Regions from separate parts of the Streptomyces sp. NPDC046215 genome, predicted to be linked through region 2. Evidence: riboswitches for the same ligand, from Rfam matches in the RefSeq annotation. Region 2 holds a riboswitch; the other holds the start of a gene.
The links. Region 2 has a riboswitch for glycine ahead of gcvT (glycine cleavage system aminomethyltransferase GcvT). Riboswitches for the same ligand answer to the same signal wherever they lie in the genome.
Positions count from the first base shown of each region.

Region 1: linked by a shared signal. The riboswitch ahead of gcvP (aminomethyl-transferring glycine dehydrogenase) and the one ahead of gcvT (glycine cleavage system aminomethyltransferase GcvT) in region 2 are both predicted to bind glycine.

Region 1 is NZ_JBEYZW010000025.1:8,848-16,330, forward strand. Features, by position in the region: gene ABZ951_RS13715 (MerR family transcriptional regulator) at 1-265, shown strand, start outside; gene ABZ951_RS13720 (DNA polymerase IV) at 354-1,811, shown strand; gene ABZ951_RS13725 (PRC-barrel domain-containing protein) at 1,709-2,104, opposite strand; glycine riboswitch at 2,256-2,363, shown strand; gene gcvP (aminomethyl-transferring glycine dehydrogenase) at 2,553-5,438, shown strand; gene ABZ951_RS13735 (DUF5999 family protein) at 5,595-5,801, opposite strand; gene ABZ951_RS13740 (hypothetical protein) at 6,106-6,693, opposite strand; gene ABZ951_RS13745 (glutamate--cysteine ligase) at 7,191-7,483, shown strand, end outside.
Region 2 is NZ_JBEYZW010000044.1:9,095-16,577, forward strand. Features, by position in the region: gene ABZ951_RS19925 (enhanced serine sensitivity protein SseB) at 123-893, opposite strand; gene ABZ951_RS19930 (hypothetical protein) at 1,135-1,689, shown strand; gene ABZ951_RS19935 (AAA family ATPase) at 1,865-2,536, opposite strand; glycine riboswitch at 2,712-2,806, shown strand; gene gcvT (glycine cleavage system aminomethyltransferase GcvT) at 2,975-4,102, shown strand; gene gcvH (glycine cleavage system protein GcvH) at 4,169-4,543, shown strand; gene glyA (serine hydroxymethyltransferase) at 4,587-5,846, shown strand; gene ABZ951_RS19955 (aspartate kinase) at 5,936-6,922, opposite strand; gene ABZ951_RS19960 (aspartate-semialdehyde dehydrogenase) at 6,919-7,483, opposite strand, start outside.

The DNA of each region.
Region 1 (7,483 bases), on a different contig from region 2:
CCTGCGCTCGCGCGGGATGGCGGATCTGCCGCGGATGACGCTGATGAGCGACGGCGCGACGGTGTACGAGTGCACCTCGCCGGACGAGGTCGTCGACCTCCTCCAGGGCGGGCAGGGCATCTTCGGCATCGCGGTGGGCGTCGTGTGGCGTGACGTCGAGGCGGTGCTGGCCCAGCTCCACGGCGAGCGGGTGGACACCGGCGAGACGCTCGTCGGGCACAACCCGGCGGATGAGCTCGCCCGCCGCCGCAACCGGGCCGGCTGAGCCGGCGGCGCACCTGCCGCACCCGCCGGCACCCGTCGGCAGGGGCACATGCGTGCGATTGTCAGTGGTGTGCGGCAGCATCAAGGGTGTGAGAGGTGCACCGACGATCCTGCATCTGGACATGGACGCCTTCTACGCCTCGGCGGAGCAGGCGGCCAAGCCCAGCCTGCGGGGAAAGCCCGTGGTGGTCGGCGGGATCGGCCCCCGGGGGGTAGTGGCCACGGCGTCCTACGAGGCGCGGGTCTTCGGCGTCCGCTCGGCCATGGCCACGGCACAGGCCCGCCGCCTGTGCCCAAATGCCGCCTACCTCACGCCCCGGTTCACGCTCTACCGGCAGGTCAGCGAGGCCGTGATGGAGCTGCTCGGCCGGCTGTCGCCGCTGGTGGAGCCCCTCAGCCTGGACGAGGCGTTCGTCGACCTCGAAGCGGGGGGCGTCGAGCCCACGTCGGCGGCCGTCCGGGCCGTCGGCGAGCAGCTGCGGCGGGACATCCGGGCGGTGACGGGGCTCAGCGGGTCGGTGGGGCTCGCCGGCTCCAAGATGCTCGCCAAGATCGCCTCCGAGGAGGCGAAGCCCGACGGCCTCCTCCTCATCGAGCCCGGTACCGAGAGCGGGCTGCTCGGCCCCATGTCGGCCCGGGTCATCCCGGGGGTCGGCCCCGCCACGGCCGAGGCGCTGCGCCGGGCCGGGATCACGACGGTCGCCGAGATCGGTGAGGCGGGCGAGGCGGAGCTGGTGCGGCTGCTGGGCAAGGCCCACGGCGCGGGGCTGTACTCCATGGCGACCGGCCATGACGACCGCCCCGTCGTCGCCGAGCGGGACGCCAAGTCGGTGTCGGTCGAGGACACCTTCGAAGAGGACCTGACCGACCGGACACGGGTCCAGCTGGAGATCGCCCGGCTCGCCGACCGGTGCGTGCAGCGGCTCCGCGCGGCCGGGCGCTCCGGCCGCACGGTCGTCATCAAGGTGCGCCGCTACGACTTCTCCACGCTGACCCGCTCGGAGACCCTGCGCGGGCCCACCGACGACCCCGGGGTGGTCCGGGAGGCCGCCGCCCGCCTGATCGAGACCGTCGACACCACCGCGGGCGTCCGGCTGCTGGGCGTGGGGGTCACCGGGCTCGCCGACTACACCCAGGAGGACCTCTTCGCCCAGGCGGCGAACGAGGCCGCCGAGGCCCTGGCCCGGACGCCGGACCCCGAGGACGCGGCGGCGCCCGAGGCCACCGGTGCCGAGCCGGTGGCCGAGCGGCCCCGGCGCTGGTTCCCCGGGCTCGACGTGCGGCACCGCGAGTACGGGACGGGCTGGGTCCAGGGCAGCGGGGTCGGGCGCGTCACCGTCCGCTTCGAGCAGCCCTGGTCGGCCCCGGGCCGGGTGCGGACCTTCGCCGTCGACGACCCGGCGCTCGAACCGGGCGAGCCCCTGCCCCTGGTCGGGGCCGGGGATCAGCCGCCCGGGCCGCCCGCCGAGCCGAGTTCCCCGGAGGACGGCGAGGCCGGCGAGCCGGCCCTCCCCGGGCCCTCCGGCGTGGGGAGCGTGAGCCCGTAGTGGTGGTAGAGCTGCAGCTCCTGCTCCGGGGAGAGGTGGCGGCCCACCCCGAAGTCCGGGGCGTCCTTGATCAGGGAACGCTCGTAGGGGATCCGCAGGGCGTCGTCCACGACCACGCTCGGTTCCAGGGGGACGAAGGCGTCCCGGCCGAACAGCCCGGTGCGCACGGCCGCCCATTCCGGTTCACCGGTCGCGTCGTCGAGGTACACCTCGTCCACGGTGCCGATCTTCGCGCCGTTGCGGTCGAACGCCTTGCGGCCGATCAGGCTCCGCGGGTCGATATCGGTCTGCACCGTTCCTCCCATGGTTCGCTTCCCCGAGTCCCCCCGCGGGGCGCAGGCACCCCCTTGCGCACCTCCCGACAACAACGAAAAGCCACAAAGCGGGAACCGGCCACTCGAGGGTTCGCCTCGGACCCGCGCTGGTAGTCTGGCCAGTGGCCGCAGACCCCGTGCGGGAGAGTCCCCCGAGAGCCCTCACCGGCTTCGACGGGGGCGCCGAAGGAGCAAATCCTCCCCGGAATCTCTCAGGCACACGTACCGCACGGACGAGGTCACTCTGGAAAGCAGGGCGGGCCCCGGTCAGGCACCACGCCGAAGCCCCTCCTCACCGACGGTGAAAGCCGGTCCGCTCCCTGCGGCCCGGTGAAGCTCTCAGGTTGAGATGACAGAGGGGGAGGCCGTCCGGGTACCCGCGCCGTGGTACCCCTCGCAGGTCGTGACGACCAGGAGGCCTCCGCAGATGACAGCCCACCGCATCCCCCTTTCCGACCTCGAGCGCGGCACGCCCTTCGAGCGCCGCCACATAGGTCCTGACGGCGGGGCGCAGGCGAAGATGCTCGCCCAGGTCGGCTTCGGGTCGCTCGACGAGCTCACCGCCGCCGCCGTGCCGGATGTGATCAAGAGCGCCGAGGCGCTGGACCTGCCCGAGGCCCGCAGCGAGGCCGAGGTCCTGGCCGAACTCCGCTCGCTGGCCGCCCGCAACGCCGTGCTGACCCCGATGATCGGCCTCGGCTACCACGGCACGTTCACCCCGCCGGTGATCCTGCGCAACGTCATGGAGAACCCCGCCTGGTACACGGCCTACACGCCCTACCAGCCCGAGATCTCCCAGGGCCGGCTGGAGGCCCTCCTCAACTTCCAGACCGTCGTCGCCGACCTCACCGGGCTGCCCACCTCCGGCGCCTCCCTGCTCGACGAGGGGACCGCGGCCGCCGAGGCCATGTCGCTCGCCCGCCGCGTCGGCAAGGTCAAGAACGGCGTCTTCCTCGTGGACGCCGACACCCTGCCGCAGACCGTGGCGGTCATCGAGACCCGCGCCGAGCCCACCGGCGTCGAGGTCGTCGTCGCCGACCTCACCGGGGGCATCCCCGAGGAGATCGCCGAGCGCGGCGTCTTCGGCGTCCTGCTCCAGTACCCCGGTGCCTCCGGTGCCGTGCGGGACCTGCGCCCGGTCATCGAGCGCGCCCACGAGCTCGGCGCGATCGTCACCGTCGCCGCCGACCTGCTCGCCCTGACCCTGCTCACCTCGCCCGGCGAGCTGGGTGCCGACATCGCCGTCGGCACCACCCAGCGGTTCGGCGTGCCCATGGGCTTCGGCGGTCCGCACGCCGGCTTCATGGCCGTGCGCGAGCAGTTCGCCCGCAGCCTCCCCGGCCGCCTCGTCGGTGTCTCCGTCGACGCCGACGGCAACCAGGCCTACCGGCTGGCCCTGCAGACCCGCGAGCAGCACATCCGCCGCGAGAAGGCCACCAGCAACATCTGCACCGCCCAGGTCCTGCTCGCCGTCATGGCCGGCATGTACGCGGTCTACCACGGCCCGGACGGCCTCGCGGCCATCGCCCGGCGCACGCACCGCTACGCCACCGTGCTCGCCGAGGGGCTGCGCGCCGCCGGCGCCGAGGTCGTGCACGGCGCGTACTTCGACACCCTGACCGTACGCGTGCCCGGCCGGGCGGCCGAGGTCGTCGCCGCGGCCCGGCAGCGCGGCGTCAACCTCCGCCTGACCGACGCCGACCACGTCGGCATCGCCTGCGACGAGACCACCACGCGCGCCGACCTGGCCGCCGTGTGGGCCGCCTTCGGGGCCGGCGACGCCGACATCGAGGCGCTCGACGCCCGCACCGAGGACGCCCTCCCGCAGGGTCTGCTGCGCGGCGACGCGTACCTCACCCACCCCGTCTTCCACGAGCACCGCTCCGAGACCGCGATGCTGCGCTACCTGCGCCGCCTCGCCGACCGGGACTACGCCCTGGACCGCGGCATGATCCCGCTCGGCTCCTGCACCATGAAGCTGAACGCGACCACCGAGATGGAGCCGGTCACCTGGCCGGAGTTCGGCGCGCTGCACCCCTTCGTGCCCGTCGAGCAGGCCGGCGGCTACCTCACGCTCATCACGGAGCTGGAGGAGCGCCTCGCGGAGGTCACCGGCTACGACAAGGTGTCCATCCAGCCGAACGCGGGCTCCCAGGGCGAGCTCGCCGGCTTGCTGGCCGTGCGGGCCTACCACCGCGCCAACGGCGACGAGCAGCGCACCGTCTGCCTCATCCCCTCCTCTGCGCACGGCACCAACGCCGCCAGCGCCGTGATGGCCGGGATGAAGGTCGTCGTCGTCAAGACCGGTGAGGACGGCGAGGTCGACGCGGCCGACCTGCGGGCCAAGATCGAGCAGTACCGCGACGAGCTGTCCGTCCTGATGGTCACCTACCCCTCCACCCACGGGGTGTTCGAGGAGCACATCAGCGAGATCTGCGGGCTCGTCCACGACGTGGGCGGCCAGGTGTACGTGGACGGGGCGAACCTCAACGCCCTGGTGGGCCTCGCCAAGCCCGGCCACTTCGGCGGCGACGTCTCGCACCTGAACCTGCACAAGACCTTCTGCATCCCGCACGGCGGCGGCGGCCCGGGCGTCGGCCCGGTCGGGGTCCGCGCCCACCTGGCGCCGTACCTGCCCAACCACCCGCTGCAGCCCACCGCCGGGCCCGAGACCGGTGTCGGCCCCATCTCGGCCGCCCCCTGGGGTTCGGCGGGCATCCTGCCGATCTCCTGGGCCTACGTGCGGCTCATGGGCGGCGAGGGGCTCAAGCGGGCCACGCAGGTCGCCGTGCTCGGCGCCAACTACATCGCCAAGCGCCTGGAGCCCCACTACCCGGTGCTCTACACCGGCCCGGGCGGCCTCGTCGCGCACGAGTGCATCGTGGATCTGCGGCCGCTGACCAAGGCGACCGGCGTGAGCGTGGACGACGTCGCCAAGCGCCTGATCGACTACGGCTTCCACGCGCCCACCATGTCCTTCCCGGTGGCCGGGACGCTGATGATCGAGCCGACGGAGAGCGAGGACCTCGCCGAGCTGGACCGGTTCTGCGAGGCGATGATCGCGATCCGCGCCGAGATCGAGAAGGTCGGCTCGGGCGAGTGGGCGAAGGACGACAACCCGCTGCGCAACGCCCCCCACACCGCCGGCTCGGTGACCGGCGCGTGGGACCACCCCTACACCCGCGAGGAGGCCGCCTTCCCGGCCGGGGTGTCCGCCGACAAGTACTGGCCGCCGGTGCGCCGCGTCGACGGTGCGTTCGGTGACCGCAACCTCGTCTGCTCCTGCCCTCCGATGGAGGAGTACGAAGGCTGAGGGGCTCAACGAGCCTGAGGGACCCCGGGGCTGACGGCCCGGGGCACAGATCGGGGCCGGTTCGGCGAGTGCGCCGGGCCGGCCCCCTTGTGCGTGGTGCGACGAGATGTGGTGCGTCAAGCTGTGGTGCGTCGAGCTTCCGTGCGAACTGCGGGATCAGGCAGCTGTCACCACGTGGTCGGTGTCCAGCGGCCGGTGCGGTGCGATGATCTGCCCGTCCGGCAGCAGCTCACCGGTGTCCTCGAAGAACAGGACGCCGTTGCACAGCAGGCTCCAGCCCTGCTCCGGGAAGTGCGCCACAAGGTGGGCGGCCTCCCGGTCGGTGGAGTCGGCTGACGGGCACGTGGGCTGGTGCTGGCACATGGGCGGGTTCTTTCGCTGTGATGTGGAGACTGTCCTGCGGCTCGATGCGGTCATGCCGCCCCCCGTTGGCGAATCGGTTGGTCGATACCAGTGTTGCCCTACGGGCGTCATTCCGCAGGGATTTCCCGGCAGCGCTCCTCACTGGGTGAGGACGCGTCACCCGTGCGGGCGGTTGCTCCCAACAGGACTGTCCTGCCGGGTGGTTAGGAATGGTCCCGGCGGACTAGTCCGAGAGGGTGAGGAGGGGGCACGTATGTGCGCCCCGCGGCGCCGGGCCGCGGGGCGGAGACGGGGAGTGCGTCGCTCAGGCGGGCGTCTTGAGCAGCGGGGGCGGGGCCAGCCGGAGGGTGAGGACGGGCAGCAGCTCGGTGAAGCGGTGCGGCCGGTAGGCGGCGATGCCCGGCGGCGCGGGGGCGAGCGGCACCAGGAGGTCCCCGGGGGTGGGCAGGGCCGACGAGGCGTCGGCCGTGATGTCGCCGTGGAGCCAGAGGGTGAGCATGTACAGCTCCGGGACCGACAGCAGCCGGGGCTGGTACGGCGTGGCCATGGCCTCGGCCTGGCGCAGCGCCCGCTCGGTGGAGGCGAGGTAGGGGCCCTCGAAGAAGTGGGAGAACACCCAGCCGTCGGGCGCCGGTGCCGTCTCGGCCGCGGCCACCACGCGCTCGGCCCCCCGGATCAGGAACCGCCAGCCGGTGAGCCGGGTGCGGGGTGTGGCGCCGCGGTGGCTGGCCTGGTCCAGCACGTGTACGGGCAGCGGGAGTTCGGGGGTCAGCGGCCCCGGCGCGGACTTCAGGGACGGGGTGCGGGCCTCGCGGACGGCGGTGGGGGAGCCGAGCGCGGTGACGACGCTGAGCAGGGCGGGCGCGGGGGCAGGGGGGACATGCAGCGGCATGGTGGGTCGCCTCTCACTTCGGAGACACGTGGTGCTGGCAGGGTGCGGACGGCGCTGTCGGCTTGCGGGGTCAGAGGGGGGCCGGGGACCGAACCGACTTGCCGCGGCCAGGGCGCCTGCTCTCTGCCTCGTTCCCGGAGTTTATACGACACGTGTTCACATGGTGTTTCGGCTAGCTGTCGTGAGTATTTCCGGCAAGGGGATATCAGGGCGCCGTGCCGGGGTGATTTCGGTGATTCTGTGCCGGATTCGCGCGTGCCACCTCGGGTTATTCCCCGGGCACGGTAGGCTGAATCTCGCCCGTGTTTATTGCCAGCGTCGTGCGCAAAAACGGAGTTTCGTGCCATGCCGACGGAATGTGCCGTCGCGCGCGTAGCGGAGAGCCTACTGGGTATGCGGCGGCCGCGGGGCGTTATCGATCACATCGGCTGGGCATCATCGACCGTGACATGGGCGGCCGACAGCCGCGGGCGACCCACATGAGGAGGGACGCTGCGATGGGTGAGAAGGTCGGGGCCGAGGGGTTCGACCTGGCCGACCGGCAGCGCCACCGGGACAAGCTCCATCAGTGCCTGGATGTGTTGGCGAGGCTCTTGGCGGAGAAGCGGTTCGACCGCCCGAGGAATCTCATGGGCCTGGAGATCGAGCTGAATCTCGCGGGGGCCGATGGGATGCCGAGCATGGTGAACAGCGAAGTGCTGAATCGTATCGCCAGTGGGGATTTCCAAACCGAACTGGGCCGGTTCAACCTTGAAGTGAACATTGTGCCGCACCGGCTCTCCGGGCGGGT
Region 2 (7,483 bases):
CCCGCGCTCACCTGGGTCCGCCTCTTCTCTCGGCTGTCCGTGTACCGCTCCGGGACGTGCCGGCGCACCCCCCGCGGTCATCCAACCAGCTTACGAGGCCGCGGCCGCCGGCATGGGCACAGTCACAGGTCACGGTCGTGGAAAGGCCGGACCTGCTCGCGCATCCAGTCGCCGACCGGGTCGTGGGCCACGTCGAGGAAGACCAGCTGGACGGGCCAGGGCACGGGGGCCGCGGCCAGGGCGCGGCCCAGGGCGTCCAGCGCGGCGGTGCGGCTGCCGGGGTCCGGCAGGTCGAGCTCGACGCCGACGAAGAGCGCCGGGGCACCCCCTTCGACGCTGGCCAGGGTGCGGCGGGCGGTCCGCACCACCTTGGCGGCGGCGAATTCCAGGCCGGCGGCGGCGAGGAAGGCCGTGGGCTCGTCCTGCCAGTCGGGCTGGAAGAGGCGGACCCGGCCGCCCGTCGCGTCGCCGTCGAGGGGGGTGCGCCCGGCCCGGCACAGCTCGGCGACGGCCGCGGGCGGCAGGGGCACGCCGACGGTGCCCTCGGGGTTGACGACGATGCCGACCTGCGGGGGCAGGCCGCGGGCGAACTCGACGGCGGGGGCCACGGCGAAGGACATCCGCTCCCCGGCGACGCGCAGGAACTCGGCCTCGGAGCTGAACACCGGCACGTACGCGGCGCCGTCGAGCTCCAGGGTCGGCAGGTCCAGGTCGGGGCTGTCGGGGCCGCCGCCGTTGGGGAGGGGGATCCAGACCCGGCTGCGGCCGAGGACCTCCACGATGCGCGGGCCGGTGCCGGGCACGCCCAGGGAGGCGGCGAGCACCTCTTCGAGTTCGTTGGCGGGCCGGGTCCCGGGGACGCCGCCGCCCGGGTGCTGCTGAGGGAAGTTCATCTGGTCCAACGCCGTCCCACCACCGTCTCGACGATTCCGCAACCGCACCCTAACGGCTGTACGCCCGGCGGTCCCCGGCGGCTGCCGGATTCGGTGCCGACGTGCCAGGTCAGGGCCGGTCGGCCGCACCACGGGCAAGGACGCGCCCAGCGGGCATCGGGTTGCACGGCCGCCCCTGGCGTCACACGGTGAGCGGGCAGTTACCCGACAGCTCCGGCATTGCCCGAAGGGACACACCAGCATGCGCGTCACCAAGCTCTCCTCCGCGGTCATAGCCGCCGCGGCCTGCGGCTCCCTGCTGGCCGGCGCGGCCGGCCCGGCCCTGGCCGGCCAGCGGGGAGCCCCGGAGCCCCGCCCGGCGGCCCGGCCCGCCCAGCCGAAGGCCGCCGCCGTCCAGCAGCAGCTCGAGGTCGCCGGCCACCTGGGCGAGACCCTGTCCCTGACGTCCCGCATCGCCAGGGAGGCCCAGGCCGGGAAGCCGGACCTCAAGACGCTCACGAGCCTGCGGCAGCAGTTGCAGAAGTCCACCGCGCAGCTGCTGGAGGCGACGAAGAAGCTCACGCCCCCGGCCACCCCGAAAGCCGGCGCCCACCGGGCCCCGGACCCGGTGGCGGAGATCAAACAGCTGCTGGAAAAGCTGATCAAGGACATCGAGAAGCTCCTCCAGGACGTCCTCAAGAAGGACTCGGCGGCGGCCAAGGCGTCCACGGCGACCGCCGTCGAGGACCTGAAGGAACTGCTCGCGAAGATCCCCGGCCTGACGGAGGAGGCGGCGCCGCCGGCCCCCGTTGCCTAGGCCCGCCGGACCCGGGCGCGATAGCGGGGAGCTCGCCGCAGTTGCCGGGCTCGCCCGCCACGAGCGCCGCCCCGCGACGCGGACACGCCCTGGCGGCGGCCCGCACAGGGCCCTCCGGCTCGCTCGCTGCGAGGGCGGCCCTGCGCCCGGCGGCCGCCCGGCCGCGGGCCGCCGCTCAGCCGTCGAAGACGATTCCCTCGACCGCCCGCGCGGCAGCCCGGTCCAGCAGCGTCACCGACGCGCAGCCGGCCGGCAGCCGGCCCGCCGCCGCGTCCGCGGCCAGCCGTGCCATCGCGCGCCGGTGCCGCCCGAAGGCGTACGTGGAGACTTCCCGCCCCCGCTCGGCCTGCCCGGCGAGGGCGGTGTCCGGCGCCACGTCGAGGAGGAGCAGGTGGGCCGCGGCGCCGCGGCGGCGGGCGTGGCGGGCGGCCCAGCGGCGGACCCAGGCGACCTGCCCGCAGTCGTGCACGACCGCGCTCCCGCCGGACCCCAGGGCGCGGCGCAGGGCCGCGTAGTGGGCCAGGCGGACCAGGGGCCGGTAGAGGGCATAGGGCAGCCAGGGCGGCGTGCGGCGCTCCACCCGCTCGCGGGTGTCCTGGGAGTCGACGCACCAGACGACGCCGCCGCGGCCGTCGAGCGCCGGCACGGCCCGCCGGATGAGCGTGGACTTACCGCTGCCGGGCAGTCCGGAGACGATGAGCAGGTCACCCGCCGGATAGCGCAGCCGGGCGCGGGCCGTGCCGCGCAGATCCAGCACGCCCTCGGGGCGGCCCGCCGGCGCGGTTCCGTCGTCCTCGGCCTCGTCCTGCCCGCCGGCCTCGGGCGGCGCAGGGCCCGCCCGTCTCACATCCGTACCCCGCGTGCGCAAGGTGATCGACCTCCCCCGGTCCGGTCCCTCCCCTCTACCCAGTAAATGTAAAGAAAAGGTAATGCAATTGAGTGGGCAGCGAGCAGTCCCCCGCACGCTCGTCCGTGCAATGATGTGCGCGCCAGCAGCACACCTCAACTGCATACCGGCCGCTCGAATCCGCGCGGGAGAGTTCCGGCCATCCGTGCCGGACGCCGAAGGAGCAAGTTCCTCCCTTGAATCTCTCAGGCCCCGTACCGCGCGGGTGAGGCAGATCTGAAAAGCGGACCGCCCCGCGCGGTCCCACCCAAGGTGCAAGCCGAGTCTCTCGGTGAACCTCTCAGGTTCCGATGACAGATGGGGAGGGCGCTTTCCCCCTGTTTTCCCCTGTTCCGCGAGCCCTCCGTGAACCTCGCGACCCTGCCTGGGAGCCTGAACATGACCGAAGCCGCCCCCCGCCGCACCGCCCTCGACGCGCTGCACCGCACGCTCGGCGCGACCATGACCGACTTCGCGGGGTGGGACATGCCCCTGCGGTACGGCAGCGAGCGCGACGAGCACCACGCCGTACGGACCCGCGCGGGCCTCTTCGACCTCTCGCACATGGGCGAGATCACCCTCACCGGGCCGCAGGCCGGGCAGGCCCTCGACTTCGCCCTCGTCGGCAATCTCGGCGCCCTCGCGGTCGGCCGCGCCCGCTACACCATGATCTGCGACTCCGCCGGCGGCATCCTGGACGATCTGATCGTCTACCGCCTGGGCGAGGAGGAGTACATGGTCGTCGCCAACGCCTCCAACGCCCAGGTGGTCCTCGACGCGCTGACCGAGCGCGCGGCCGGCTTCACCGCGGAGGTCCGGGACGACCGGGAGAACTACGCGCTGCTCGCGATCCAGGGCCCCGAGTCCCCGGCGATCCTCACGTCCCTCACGGACGCCGATCTGGACGGCCTGAAGTACTACGCGGGCCTGCCGGGCACCGTCGCGGGCGTGCCCGCGCTCATCGCCCGGACCGGGTACACCGGCGAGGACGGCTTCGAGCTGTTCGTCGCCCCGGCCGACGCCGAGCGGCTGTGGCGGGCGCTGACCGACGCGGGCACCGAGGCCGGTCTGGTGCCCTGCGGCCTCTCCTGCCGCGACACGCTGCGCCTGGAGGCGGGCATGCCGCTGTACGGGCACGAGCTGACCACCGCCACCACGCCCTTCGACGCGGGCCTGGGCCGGGTCGTGAAGTTCGACAAGACCGCGAACGACGGCGACTTCGTGGGCCGCGCCGCGCTGGAGGCCGCCGCCGAGCGCGCCGCGGCCGCGCCGCCGCGCAAGCTGGTCGGGCTGATCGCCGAGGGCCGCCGGGTGCCGCGCGCCGGGTTCCCGGTCGTCGCCGGCGGCGCCACCGTGGGCGAGGTCACCTCCGGGGCCCCCTCCCCCACGCTCGGCAAGCCGATCGCCATCGCGTACGTCGACGCGGAGCACTCCGCACCCGGTACAAAGGGTGTGGCTGTGGACATTCGCGGCAGCCAGGAGCCGTACGAGGTCGTCGCGCTGCCCTTCTACAAGCGTCAGCGCTGAGTCCCTTCATCCCACCTGTCAAGACCCCTTGCACAAGCACCCACGCGCATCCAGGAGAATCTAGCCATGAGCAACCCCCAGCAGCTGCGCTACACCAAGGAGCACGAGTGGCTGACGGCCGCCGAGGAGGGCGTGGCGACGGTCGGCATCACCGAGTTCGCGGCCAATTCGCTCGGTGACGTCGTCTTCGCCCAGCTCCCCGCGGTCGGCGACACGATCACCGCGGGCGAGTCCTGCGGTGAGCTGGAGTCGACCAAGTCGGTCAGCGACCTGTACGCCCCGGTGACCGGCGAGGTCGTCGAGGCCAACCAGGACGTCGTGGACGACCCCTCGCTGGTGAACTCCGCCCCCTTCGAGGGCGGCTGGCTGTTCAAGGTGAAGATCACGGACGAGCCGGCGGACCTGATGTCCGCCGACGAGTACACCGCCTTCGCCGGCTGACCCCGTCCCCTCCGCCTCCGCCCAGGAAGTCCAGGAAGAACTCATGTCGCTTCTGAACAGCTCCCTCCATGAGCTCGACCCCGACGTCGCCGCCGCTGTCGACGCCGAACTCCACCGCCAGCAGTCCACCCTCGAAATGATCGCGTCGGAGAACTTCGCTCCGGTCGCCGTCATGGAGGCCCAGGGCTCGGTCCTCACCAACAAGTACGCCGAGGGCTACCCGGGCCGCCGCTACTACGGTGGCTGTGAGCACGTCGACGTCGTCGAGCAGATCGCGATCGACCGGATCAAGGCGCTCTTCGGCGCCGAGGCCGCGAACGTCCAGCCGCACTCCGGTGCGCAGGCCAACGCCGCCGCGATGTTCGCGCTGCTCAACCCCGGCGACACCATCCTGGGTCTCAACCTCGCGCACGGCGGGCACCTGACCCACGGCATGAAGATCAACTTCTCCGGCAAGCTCTACAACGTGGTCGCCTACCACGTCGACGAGCAGTCGAACCTGGTCGACATGGAGGAGGTCGAGCGCCTCGCCAAGGAGCACCGCCCGAAGCTGATCGTCGCGGGCTGGTCCGCCTACCCGCGCCAGCTGGACTTCGCGGCCTTCCGGCGGATCGCCGACGAGGTCGGCGCGTACCTGATGGTCGACATGGCCCACTTCGCGGGCCTGGTCGCCGCGGGCCTGCACCCCAACCCGGTGCCGCACGCCGACGTCGTCACCACCACCACGCACAAGACGCTGGGCGGCCCGCGCGGTGGTGTGATCCTCTCCACGCAGGCCCTCGCCAAGAAGATCAACTCCGCGGTCTTCCCCGGCCAGCAGGGCGGCCCGCTGGAGCACGTCATCGCGGCGAAGGCGGTGTCCTTCAAGGTCGCGGCGAGCGAGGAGTTCAAGGAGCGCCAGCAGCGGACGCTGGAGGGCGCGAAGATCCTCGCCGAGCGCCTGGTGCAGAGCGACGTCACGGAGCACGGCGTCTCGGTGCTGTCCGGCGGCACGGACGTGCACCTGGTCCTGGTGGACCTGCGCGACTCGGAGCTTGACGGCCAGCAGGCCGAGGACCGCCTCCACGAGGTCGGCATCACGGTCAACCGCAACGCCGTCCCGAACGACCCGCGGCCCCCGATGGTCACCTCGGGCCTGCGGATCGGCACGCCGGCGCTGGCCACCCGCGGCTTCACCGCCGAGGACTTCCGCGAGGTCGCCGACGTCATCGCCGAGGCCCTCAAGCCCTCCTACGACACCGAGGCGCTGCGCGGCCGGGTGAGCGCCCTCGCGGCGAAGTACCCGCTGTACCCGTCGCTGTAAGCGCGGTCGAGAAATACAGCGACGGCCGGTACGGGGGCTCTCCGTGCCGGCCGTCGGCGTTTCCGGCCCGCGGGCAGGGATCGGGTGTGTCAGGTGATGAGGACGTCGCTGTAGGCGGAGCGGGCCTTGGGCGGCACCGGCGGGGCGTCCTCCGCCGCGTCCGGGAACAGCTCGCGGTGGGCGCGGCGGGCCCGGTCCGCCGCGTCGGCTGCGGGGACGAGGGTGTGCTCGGCGGGGCCGTCCTCGCGCAGCGTGGTGATCCGGGCGAGGCCGTCGTCCCGGGCGGACACCACCACGGCCGGGGCGGGCGGCCCCTGGCCGACGACCGTCCCGGCGCCCCCGCCCGGCGGCAGCGGGCGGCAGTGGAGCAGGACCCCGTGCCGCTCGGCCCAGTCGACGGCCCGGGTGTGGACGACCTTCGCGCCGTGGTGGGACATCCGGCGGACCGTCTCGTAGGCGACGTGCTCAAGGGTGCGGGCGGCCGGGACGAGGTAGGGGTCGGCCGTACAGATGCCGGGGACGTCGGAGAAGAGCTCGCAGACCGGGGCGGACAGGGCGCCCGCGAGGGCGACGGCGGAGAGGTCGGAGCTGTTGCGGCCCAGCATGACGGAGCGCCCGGCGGCGGTGACGGCCCGGCCGCCGGGGACGACGGCGACCGGGCGGGCGGCCAGGGCGGCGGTGAGCGGGGCGGGGTCGGCGCGCAGGAGGGCCGCGTGCTGCGGCGGGCCCTCGGCGAGCAGGCCGGTGCCCGCGGCGGCGACCGGGCTCGCCCGCAGGCCGACCATGTCCAGGACGGCGGTGAGCAGGGCGACGCTGACTGTCTCGCCGCTGGTCAGCAGCATGGCGGCGGCCTCGGGGGGCGGGTCGGGGGCGAGCCGTTCGAGGGTCTCCTTCAGCCTGCCGGTGGTGCCGGACATGGCGCTGACGACCACGACGACGGGGCGGCCGCTGTCCGCCGCGCGGTCGGCCACGTAGCGGGCGACGCGGGTGAAGCCCTCCAGTTCGGCGAAGGCCGAGCCGCCGAACTTCAGCACCAGCGGGGTGCGCGGCCCGTCCCCCGCGGCCGGCCCGGTCATCGCAGCCACCCCGCCGCGACGGCGGTCTCGACGATCTGCAGGGCGTTGAGGGCGGCGCCGACCCGGAGGTTGTCGGCGACCACCCACAGCCACACGGCGTGCGGGTCGTCCGGTTCGACGCGGACGCGGCCGACGTGCACCAGGGCCCGGTCGCGGTCGGTCGCGAAGACGGTCCGGGGCATCGGGTAGCCGCCGCGGTACAGGCGGATGCCGGGCGCGGCCGCCAGGGCGTCCTCGACCAGTGCCGCCGTGACGGGCTCGCGCAGGCGCACGTGCACGGCCTCGGAGTGGCAGTGGAAGACGGGGACGCGCACGGCGGTCGCGGTGAGTCTCAGGTCCGGCAGGCCCAGTATCTTGCGGGGTTCGCGGGCGAGTTTGCGCTCCTCGTGGGTGAAGCCGCTCCCGTCGGCGAGCCCGATCTCGGGCACGAGGTTGAACGCGAGCGGCTGCCCGAAGCGGCCCGGGGGCCCGGCGGGGTCCGGGGCGGCCGCGGGGTGCTCCAGGGCGTGCCGGGAGTCCCGGGCCAGTTCGCCGAGGCCGCGCAGCCCGCCGCCGGACGCC